Caldimonas thermodepolymerans: one gene and its partner. The protein of the gene in region 1 interacts with the protein of each later gene in a pairwise test. Links are inferred from orthologs where the notes say so. Each region holds a gene or a part of one and is shown on either strand. Other genes may lie near its edges. The genes, in order: IS481_RS01130 and ileS.

Region 1 (5,986 bases):
GCTCCTGGCTCATGCCGGGCACCGAGACGCGCGCCGCGCCGGTGCCGTAGTGCAGGTTGCCGTGCGCGTGGTCGTGGTGACGGGGATCGTGATGATGGTGGTGGTGATCGTGGTGGTGGTGATGGTGGTCGTGGCCCTGCCCCGCGGCATGGACGGGATCAGGGGCCGGACCGGCGCCGTTGGCGCAACCGCAGACGACACACATGCTTCACTCCTCGGCAAGGGGAGCCGCCGGCGCGCCGGCCGGCTCGGATGACGGAAGGTCCTCGACGTACATCTCCACCACGCGCAGCTCGGTGCCGGAGGTCGGCTGCAGGCGGGCGCTGCCGCAGGCGGGACAGTCGTCGAGGCGGGACCGGATCGGCACCGTGCGGCTGCAGCCCAGGCACCAGGCCTGGCCCGGCACCTCGCGCAGCTCGACCGCGGCTTGTTCGAGGCAGGTGCCCGAGGCGATCGACTCCAGCGCGAAGCGCAGCGCACGCACGTCCACCGCACTGAGCGCGCCCGCCTCGACGACGAGCCGCCGCACCCGCACCGCGCCTTCGCGGGCCACCGCGTCCTCGGCGATGCGCAGGATGCCGCCGGCCAGGCTCAGTTCATGCATGGTGGATCTCGTCGTGGATGGTGTCGCGTCGCGCAGGACCCGTGCGGGCGGCCACCTCGAACGCCACGCAGGGGTCGAAGGCGGTCGCCAGCGCGCCGGCCAGCCGCGCGATGCCGGCCTCGTCGCCGCGCAGCCGGGCCAGCGCCCGCGCGACGCCCCCTTCGGGGTGGAAGTTCCATTCGGTGGGGGCGACGACATGGTAGCCCGCCACCCGTTGCGCGGCGTCGAGCCGGACCGCGTGCAGCAGCACGCCGCGCGCCATCTCGACCGCCGCCACCGCGGCCTGCCCGCCCAGCGGCTCGGCCCAGGCGCGCAGCAGGTCCTCGCCGGCGGCCAGCCGCGCGACCTCCTCGACGCCGGCCGCGAGCCGCGCGACGACGCTCGCAGGGCGCGGGCGGCCGCTGGCGCGCTGCAGGCGCGGCGCAGCGCCGGTCTGCGCGCAGCGGCCGTCGGGCAGCACCGGGCGGACCATGAAGCCCGGCTCGTCGAGCAGGCGCGCGCCCAGGCCCGCGAGCGCACCGGGCAGCCCGAGCACGTCCTCGACGGCCGGCATCGCCGGCACCTCGGGCAGCGGCAGGCGCGCGGCCTCGCGCAGCAGCCACGCCGGCTCCTGGGGGGCGTCGGCGATCCAGGCGTCGAGCCAGCCGGGCTCGGCCTGCAGGCGACCCAGCCAGGCCTCGGGCGCCATGCCGAGCGCGTGCGCGGCGACCCAGGCCGCGGCCCGGGCCGCATGCCCGCTGTCGCCCTGCCACAGCTCGCGCAGCGCGGCCAGCGCCTGCGGTCGCGGCGGCTGCCCGGCCAGCGGCTGCGGCCAGTCCAGCCAGAGGCGGCGCAGGTGCTCGCGCAGCGTCTGCGCCTGCCAGCTGCCGGCGCTGGGCTGCGCTCGCGTCGACGCGCGCCTGGCCGGCGGCGGCTTCCAGCGCCAGCCGCGCGGCGAGTTCGTGCGCGCCGCCGCACAGCGCGTACAGGCGGGGCATCAGCGCCGGCACCTGGGCCGCGTCCAGGCCCACGCACACGCGCGCCAGCGCCAGCGCGCGGCCGTTGACGATGCCGTGCGGCGGCTCGCGACCGGGCCGCAGCCGCAGGGTGCCGTCGAGGCGGGGCGCGGTCATGCCGCCGCTCCCGGGCGCGCGCCGCCGAACAGGAAGCGCCGCCGCGCGGGCTGCTCGGGCACGGCGGCCTCGCGCGCCTGCAGCAGCCGCATCACTTCGCCGGCCACGGCGCGCGCCGCGGCCATGTCCTCGAACTCGAACATCGGCGAGAACAGCGAACAGGCCTCGAACCGCCCCATGCCGTCTTCCTGCGCGCCGATGAAACCGTAGTCCGCCTCGCCCAGGCGGTGCGTGCGCTCGCGGCCGGGTGCGGCGACGCAGGCCGGGTCGTCCGGCCGCCAGACCAGGTTCATGCACCAGGGCGTGACCAGCACGCCCAGCCAGCCGGCCTCGCCACCGTCCAGCGTGCGGTGGTGGAAGCCCACCGCCTCGACGCCGAGCCCCGGGTGGCACATCGGCAGCCCGGCCATGCGCGTGCGCGCGATGCGGCCGTAAGCCTGCACCAGCAGGCCCGACGGATCGGCAGCGGGAGCGGCGTGCGCGCTGCGGCTCATTCCAGCACCATGAACTGGTCGGCGTCGCCGTCGCACTGCGGGCAGCGCCAGTGCGGCGGCAGCTCCGCGAACGGGGTGCCGGGCGGGATCTGCCACACCGGGTCGCCCTCGGCCGGGTCATAGACCCACCAGCAGATCTTGCATTCGAGGCGCGCGTCGCGCGACAGCCTGCTGCGGTCGCCCAGGTAGCTGCCCTCGAAGCGGGGTTGGTCGGCGCAGGCCATCACGGTGCTCCGGTCAGCCAGGCCAGCACCTCGTCGAGGCGCTCGGCCGAGTCCTGCAGGTCCTCGGGCGCGGCGCGCACCGCGTCGGGCATCGCGGTGACCTCGATGGTGTCGAGGATCACCGCGTCCTGCGAGTTGTAGTAGACCACCCGCCAGCAGTGCGGCACGCGCGTGCTGGTGACGCGGCAGTTGCCGTAGCCGCGCGACAGCACCACCACGCGCCCCTGCCCCAGGCGTTCGCCGAGGAAGGCCAGGTCCTCGGGCGACAGCGGCAGCAGCGTCAGGTTGACCACGTGCGTGGGCCGCTGCGGGGTCCAGCGCGCCACCTGGTCGGACAGCTCGGTGAGGATCGACGGCGCGTTCATCACGCCCGGCGGCAGGGCCTCGGGCAGGGCCAGGGCACGCACGTCGGTCGCGTCCAGCCGCGCCTGCTCGCCGACCAGCGAGGGCACCGCGGCGACCTCGATGCGGTCCTCGACCGGCTCGCCGTCCCGGAACACCGCGATGCGCCACACGCCGGTGAACACCGACTCCTGGATGCGCACCTCGCGCCCGTCGCCGGTGTCGATGCGCGCGCTGACCTCGCCTTCGCCGAGCACCTGGTTCAGCAGCTGGCGGTCGGCCGGGCCGAGGTGGTCGAGCGACACCGGCGCGGGCGTGCCGCCCTCGAGCACCTGGTGCAGCGCGCGCTGCACCGCATGCAGGGCCTCGTGGGCGGCCGACAGGCCGGCGACCTCCTCGCGCTCGGGCAGCACCGGCGGCCGGTAGGTGGACATGCCCTTGGGCATCTCGAGGTATTGCAGCGCTTCTTCCTCCACCTGCGAGCCAGGGCCGATGGCGCGCACCGGCAGGGGGAAGGGCTTGTACCGGGGGTCGTTGAAATCCATGGTGCAGATCCGGTGGGCAGGGAATCAATGACAGCCGCCGTCGCTCGCGGCCGCGCGCACGGGAATGCCGATGCTGGGCGCGCGCGTGACCGGCGCGGCCAGCACGCGCTGCACCTCGGCGAGGAAGACGTCCCAGTCGAGCATGCCGCCGACCGTGCCGAGATAGCCGCCGTCGCGCAGGAACACCAGCGCCGGCCGGCGCGACGCGCCGTAGCGCCGGTCCACCGCCATCTCGGCCTGCGGCTCGACCACGCCGGTGCGCCAGCCCGGCCCGCCGGCGGCGCGCACGGCCTTGAGCAGCTCGGGCAGCACCACCGCCACGTCCAGGCATTCGGGGAAGCGCACCGGGTCGCCCCACAGGAAGATCACCGCCACGCCGGGCTCGGCGAGGAAGGCATCGAGCGTGGCGTCGTTCACCCAGGCGCCCCCGGGCGCGCTCGCCAGGCGCTCGATCAGCGGCGGGATTGCCAGGGCGGCGGCAGGAGGGGTCAGGCTTTGGGTCGCGGTCATGGTCATGGGTCCCGGGGCTCGCGGGTGGCAGGGGCGGCGGCGCGGGCGCCGCCGGTCAGCTGTTGCAGCAGGTCGGCGCTCATCGCCGAGGGCAGGGCGAAGGCCGCGGGCGCCTGCGCGTCGCCGCCGGCCAGGGCCTGGTCGACCAGGTCCAGCGTGGCCTCGATCTCGGCGGCGCGCGTGGCGTCCAGCCGCTCCACCGCCGAGTCGAGGAACACCAGCACCCAGTCGCCGGGCGCGACCTCGCCGACCAGCGCGGTGCGCACCTGCTGCTCGCCCTTGCGGCCGGTGCAGCGTGCCAGCCCGTCCGCGGCCTCGATCACCTGCATGGGAATGCCGATGCACATCTCAGGCCCCCTCCTGCAGGCCGCGCGGCAGGAAACGCTCGTCGCCGATGCGGCAGGCCTCGGCCTCGCTCGGGCGGCCGGCCTCGTAGCGCTCCAGCGCCAGGTGCGGCGGCGTGACGGCTTCCTCGGGCGCCAGCGGCGTGGTGCGCGGGCGCGGCGGGCAGCCCCAGGCGGCCAGCTCGGCGCAGGCCAGCGCCAGCGCCGGCTCCAGCGCGGCGCGCACCGCCGGGCGCAGGCTGCCGCCGTAGTCGTCCAGCGTCTCGGGCTGGCAGCCCACCAGCAGCACGCGCTGCGGGTAGCGCCCCGCCAGGCGCGCCAGCGCCAGCACCTCCTGGAAGCCGGTCTGGTGCAGGCTCATCTTCTTGGCGCCCAGGTACTGCGGCACCTCGTCGTCACGCGCGGTCATCAGCGTGCCGGGCGCGAGCCCGTAGTCCACCGCGTCGAAGATCAGCAGGTGCGTGGCGGAACTCACCTGGTCGATCAGGTACAGCCCCTGGGTGCCGCCGTCGACGATGCGCACCGGGCCGTCGAACTCGTAGCGCTGCTGCAGCAGCTCGGCGCAGCGCACGCCGAAGCCTTCGTCGGCCCACAGCAGGTTGCCGATGCCGAGCACCGTGACGGCCCGGCTGTCACCGCTATCGTGACAGGTGGCGGCGGGCGAGGGCAGGGGATCGTGGGTCATGGACATGGCGTGGACGTGAGGAAAGCCCCGTCAGCGTGCGGCGGCACGCAGCCGCTTCCACGCGGCGAAGCCGTCGTGGTCGGCCTGGAGGGCGAGCCAGAAGCGGGTGTCGGCGCCGAAGTGCAGCGCGCAGCGCACCGCGGTGTCGGGCGAGATGGCACGACGGCCCTGCACCACCTCGTGCAGGCGCCGCCGCGAGATGCCCAGCCGCCGCGCCGCCTCGGACTGGCTGATGCCCAGCGGCGTCAGGAAGACCTTCTGCAGGAAGCGCCCCGGGTGCACCGGCGTGCGCAGCGGCACGCCGCGCAGCACGCACAGCGGGACGGCAGGCAGGGACGTCGCCGGCGGACGGGCCATGGTGCGCAACCCGGGTCAGTCCTTGAAGGTGCGGTGCCCCGAGACCATCGTGCTGATGATGCTCTGGCGGCCCATGATGTCCTCGCGCACCGCGGCGTAGATGTGCAGCACGACGAAGGTGATCATCACCCACATGCCCAGGCGGTGCAGGTTGTGCACGTCCAGCGACTGGCCGAACAGCGGGATCACCCAGCCGAACAGCGTGTCGGCCCAGGAGCCCGCGCCCAGCCCCTCGCCGTACAGCGCGAAGCCGGTGAACACCATGAACACCGAGCCCAGCAGGAAGACGAGGAACATCATCAGCCGCGCCAGCGGGTTGTGGCCCACGTAGCGGCCCGGGCGCCTGGCGAGGAAGGCGTACCAGCGCAGCATGCGCCCGAGCTCGACCCAGTAGCTGCGGCTCAGCAGCGGCACCGTGAACAGCTCGCGCGCGTGGTGGTTGCCCACCACCGCCCAGTAGGCGCGCACCACCAGGCCGATCGCGAACACGTAGCCGGCGGTGAAGTGCGCGAAGCGGATGTAGCCCATCAGGTAGTTGGCGCTGGCCTCGCCGGGCATGGTCGGCAGCGGCTGGCCGATGAAGTAGCCGGTCAGGCACAGCACCGTGATGGCCAGCGCGTTGATCCAGTGCCACAGGCGCACCGGCGCCTCGTACACGTAGACCGACTTGATGCTCTGGCCCTGCTCGACCTCGCGTTGCTCGTCGGCCGGGGTCGGGACGACATGGCTGGCGCTCATCGCTGGGCTCCTTTCAGCGGACGGTGACGCA
Region 2 (3,610 bases), 1.0 Mb from region 1 along the record:
GCGCTGTCGGCGATGTTGAAGGCCGGGAAGTGCCGGCCACCCCAGTGGAAGTCGAGGAAGTCGACCACGTAGCCGTGCAGGGCGCGGTCGATCACGTTGCCCAGCGCGCCGCCCAGGATCAGCGCCAGCGCCCAGGCGAACAGGCGCTGGTGGCCGTGGCGGCGCAGCATGAAGACGATGAACGCCGCCGCGGCCAGGCCCAGCCCGATGAAGAACCAGCGCTGCCAGCCGGAGGCGCCGGCGAGGAACGAGAACGCCGCGCCGGTGTTGTGCACCCGCACGATGTTGAAGAACGACGTGACCGGCGTGCCCTGCCCCGGCGTGTAGTAGCCGAGGATCAGCGTCTTGGTGAACTGGTCCAGCAGGATCACGACCAGCGCGATCCCCAGCCAGGGCCAGACGCTGGCTGCCCCCTTGCCGCCCGCCATCAGGCCGCCTTCCGGTCTTCGCCGTCGCCGTACAGGTTGCTGGTGCAACGGCCGCACAGCGTCGGGTGCGCCGCGTCGTGGCCGACGTCGTCGCGGTAGTGCCAGCAGCGCTCGCACTTGGGCGCGGTGGCCGGGCTGACGGTGATCTTCAGCTCGTCACCGGGCACCACCTCGACGGCCGAGGTGATGAAGACGAACTTCAGGTCGCTGCCCAGGCTCTCGAGGATGCGGCGATCGGCCTCGGGCGCGGCGATGGTCAGGTTGGCCTGCAGCGAGGGGCCGACCTTGCCTTCGGCGCGCACCGCCTCGATCTCCTTGTTGACCGCGTCGCGGATTTCCAGCAGGCGCGTCCACTTGGCCTGCAGCGCCTCGTCGCGCTCGGCGAACTGCCAGAAGGTCTCGATGAAGATCGATTCCGACTGGCCCGGGGCGAACACCTTCCAGGCTTCCTCGGCGGTGAAGCTGAGGAACGGTGCCATCCAGCGCAGCATCGCGTGCGTGATCTGCCACAGCGCCGTCTGCGCCGAGCGGCGCGCCAGCGACTTGGGCGCCGTGGTGTAGAGGCGGTCCTTCAGCACGTCGAGGTAGAACGCGCCCAGGTCTTCCGAGCAGTACACCTGCAGCTTGGCGACCACCGGGTGGAACTCGTAGACCTCGTAGTGCGCCAGGATCTCGGCCTGCAGCGCCGCCGCACGGGTCAGCGCGTAGCGGTCGATCTCGAACAGCTGCTCCTGCGGCACCATGTCCTTCTGCGGGTCGAAGTCGCTGGTGTTGGCGAGCAGGAAGCGCAGCGTGTTGCGGATGCGGCGGTAGGCATCGACCACGCGCGCCAGGATCTTGTCGTCGATCGCCAGGTCGCCGGAGTAGTCGGTGCTCGCCACCCACAGGCGCACGATCTCGGCGCCCAGCTTGTCGCTCACCTCCTGCGGCACCACCGTGTTGCCGAGCGACTTGCTCATCTTGCGGCCCTGGCCGTCGACCGTGAAGCCGTGCGTGAGCAGGCCCTTGTACGGCGCGCGGTCGTACATCGCGCAGGCGGTCAGCAGCGAGGAGTGGAACCAGCCGCGGTGCTGGTCGTGGCCTTCCAGGTACAGGTCCGCCGGCCAGGTCGACTGGTCGGCATGGCTGTGCTTGAGCACGTGGAAGTGGGTCGTGCCCGAGTCGAACCACACGTCCAGGATGTCGTTGCTCTTGACGTAGTGGTCAGCCTCGTCGCCCAGCCACTCGCGCGGGTCGAGCTTGGACCAGGCCTCGATGCCGCCCTGTTCGACCAGGTCGGCGGCGCGGTCCATCAGCGCCATGGTGTCCGGGTGCAGCTCGCCCGTCACCTTGTGCAGGAAGAAGGGCAGCGGCACGCCCCAGTTGCGCTGGCGCGAGATGCACCAGTCGGGCCGCCCGGCGATCATGTCGCGCAGGCGCGCCTTGCCGTTCTCGGGGTAGAAGCTGGTCTGCTCGATGGCGTCCAGCGCCATCTGGCGCAGCGTGCGCGGGGCCTTGTCCTTGGTGAACACGCCCTCGCCCTCGTCCATGCGCACGAACCACTGCGCGGCGGCGCGGTAGATCACCGGCGTCTTGTGGCGCCAGCAGTGCGGGTAGCTGTGCACGAGGCTGGAGGAGGCGAACAGGCGCCCGGCCTCGCGCATGGTCTCGATGATCTGCGGGCCGGCCTTCCAGATGTTCTGGCCGCCGAACAGCGGCAGGTCGTCGGCGTAGACGCCGTTGCCCTGCACGGGGTTGAGGATGTCCTCGTACTTCAGCCCGTGCGCGACGCAGGAGTTGAAGTCGTCCACGCCGTAGGCCGGCGCGGAGTGCACGATGCCGGTGCCGTCCTCGGCGGTGGCGTAGTCCGCCAGGTAGACCGGCGAGAGGCGGTCATAGCCCGGGTGCACGTGCGCCAGCGGATGACGGAACTGGATGCGGTCCAGCGCCGCGCCCTTGGTGGTGGCCACCACGCGGCCCTGCAGGCCGTAGCGCTCCAGGCACTTCTCGACCAGCGCCTGCGCCAGCAGCAGCAGGCCGCGCTCGGTGTCGACCAGCGCGTATTCCAGCTCGGGGTTGAGGTTGAGCGCCTGGTTGGCCGGCAGCGTCCACGGCGTCGTGGTCCAGATGACGGCGAAGGCATCCTTCTCCAGCTTCGGCAGGCCGAAGGCGGCAGCCAGCTTCTCCGGCTCGGCGCACAGGAAGCCCACGTCCAGCGTCAGCGACTTCTTGTCGTTGTATTCGATCTCGAACTCGGCCAGCGACGAGCCGCAGTCGAAGCACCAGTAGACCGGCTTGAGGCCGCGGTAGACGAAGCCGCGCTCCATGATGCGCTTGAGGGCTCGGATCTCGTTGGCCTCGTTGCCGAAGTCCATCGTGCGGTAGGGACGCTCCCAGTCGCCCAGCACGCCCAGGCGCTTGAAATCGACCATCTGCTGGGCGATCTGCTCGGTCGCGTAGGCGCGGCTCTTGGCCTGCACCTCGTCGCGCGACAGGCCGCGGCCGTAGGTCTTCTCGATCTGGTTCTCGATCGGCAGGCCGTGGCAGTCCCAGCCCGGCACGTAGATCGCGTCATAGCCGGCCAGCTGCCGCGCCTTGACGATCATGTCCTTGAGCACCTTGTTGACCGCGTGCCCGATGTGCAGCTTGCCGTTGGCATAGGGCGGGCCGTCGTGCAGCACGAACTTCGGGCAGCCGCAGCGCGCCTCGCGCAGCTTCCGGTAGATGCCCTTGTCTTCCCATTCCTTGACCCACTTCGGCTCGCGCTTGGGCAGGTCCCCGCGCATCGGGAAGGGTGTGTCGGGCAGGTTCAGGGTCGATCGATAGTCGGGGGTGTCGCTCATGGTCTCGGGGCACGCCGGGCGTGCCATGTGGGGTAGGGCAGACCGCCAGGGTGATGAGACGCGGCCCGGTCTCGCGGCAGTCGAGCGGGCGTCAAATTCGGTCGCGCGTGGTCTGGCGGCGCGTTTGCTGGTGCAGCGACGCGAAGTAGGCGCGTGCGTCGGCCGCGTCCTGACGGATCGCCGCCGTCAGGGCGTCCAGCCCTTCGAATCGGACTTCGTCGCGCAGTTTGTGCAGCAGTTCCACGCGCACGATTTTACCGTAGCCCCCTTCGGCCCCCAGTTCGGCCGGCCACTCCAGGCAGTTGACCTCCAGCAGGATGCGGTCGGTCTCCTCGACCGTGGGGCGCAGCCCGAGGCTGG

What was found.
Region 2: the proteins of IS481_RS01130 (region 1) and ileS interact in binary tests that used the Escherichia coli proteins (3 or more experiments, as listed by UniProt). The link is inferred for Caldimonas thermodepolymerans from one-to-one orthologs.

Annotation. Positions count from the first base shown.
Region 1 is NZ_CP064338.1:230,222-236,207, reverse strand. The notes cover bases 3,021-5,986. They hold IS481_RS01130 (HyaD/HybD family hydrogenase maturation endopeptidase), read right to left. Parts: upstream 4,861-5,986; coding sequence 4,180-4,860; downstream 3,021-4,179. Other genes in these bases: IS481_RS01115 (nickel-dependent hydrogenase large subunit), read right to left, coding at 5,969-5,986; cybH (Ni/Fe-hydrogenase, b-type cytochrome subunit), read right to left, coding at 5,233-5,955; IS481_RS01125 (HigA family addiction module antitoxin), read right to left, coding at 4,891-5,217; IS481_RS01135 (HypC/HybG/HupF family hydrogenase formation chaperone), read right to left, coding at 3,834-4,178; IS481_RS01140 (thioredoxin domain-containing protein), read right to left, coding at 3,346-3,831. Also shown: hydrogenase nickel incorporation protein HypB, read right to left, coding at 1-205; IS481_RS01165 (hydrogenase maturation nickel metallochaperone HypA/HybF), read right to left, coding at 209-604; IS481_RS01160 (hypothetical protein), read right to left, coding at 597-1,292; [NiFe]-hydrogenase assembly chaperone HybE, read right to left, coding at 1,713-2,210; IS481_RS01150 (rubredoxin), read right to left, coding at 2,207-2,434; more of IS481_RS01145, read right to left, coding at 2,434-3,020.
Region 2 is NZ_CP064338.1:1,249,147-1,252,756, forward strand. The notes cover bases 228-3,610. They hold ileS (isoleucine--tRNA ligase), read right to left. Parts: upstream 3,251-3,610; coding sequence 428-3,250; downstream 228-427. Other genes in these bases: lspA (signal peptidase II), read right to left, coding at 228-428; IS481_RS05990 (bifunctional riboflavin kinase/FAD synthetase), read right to left, coding at 3,342-3,610. In the rest of the region: more of lspA, read right to left, coding at 1-227. UniProt on the Escherichia coli protein: Catalyzes the attachment of isoleucine to tRNA(Ile). As IleRS can inadvertently accommodate and process structurally similar amino acids such as valine, to avoid such errors it has two additional distinct tRNA(Ile)-dependent editing activities.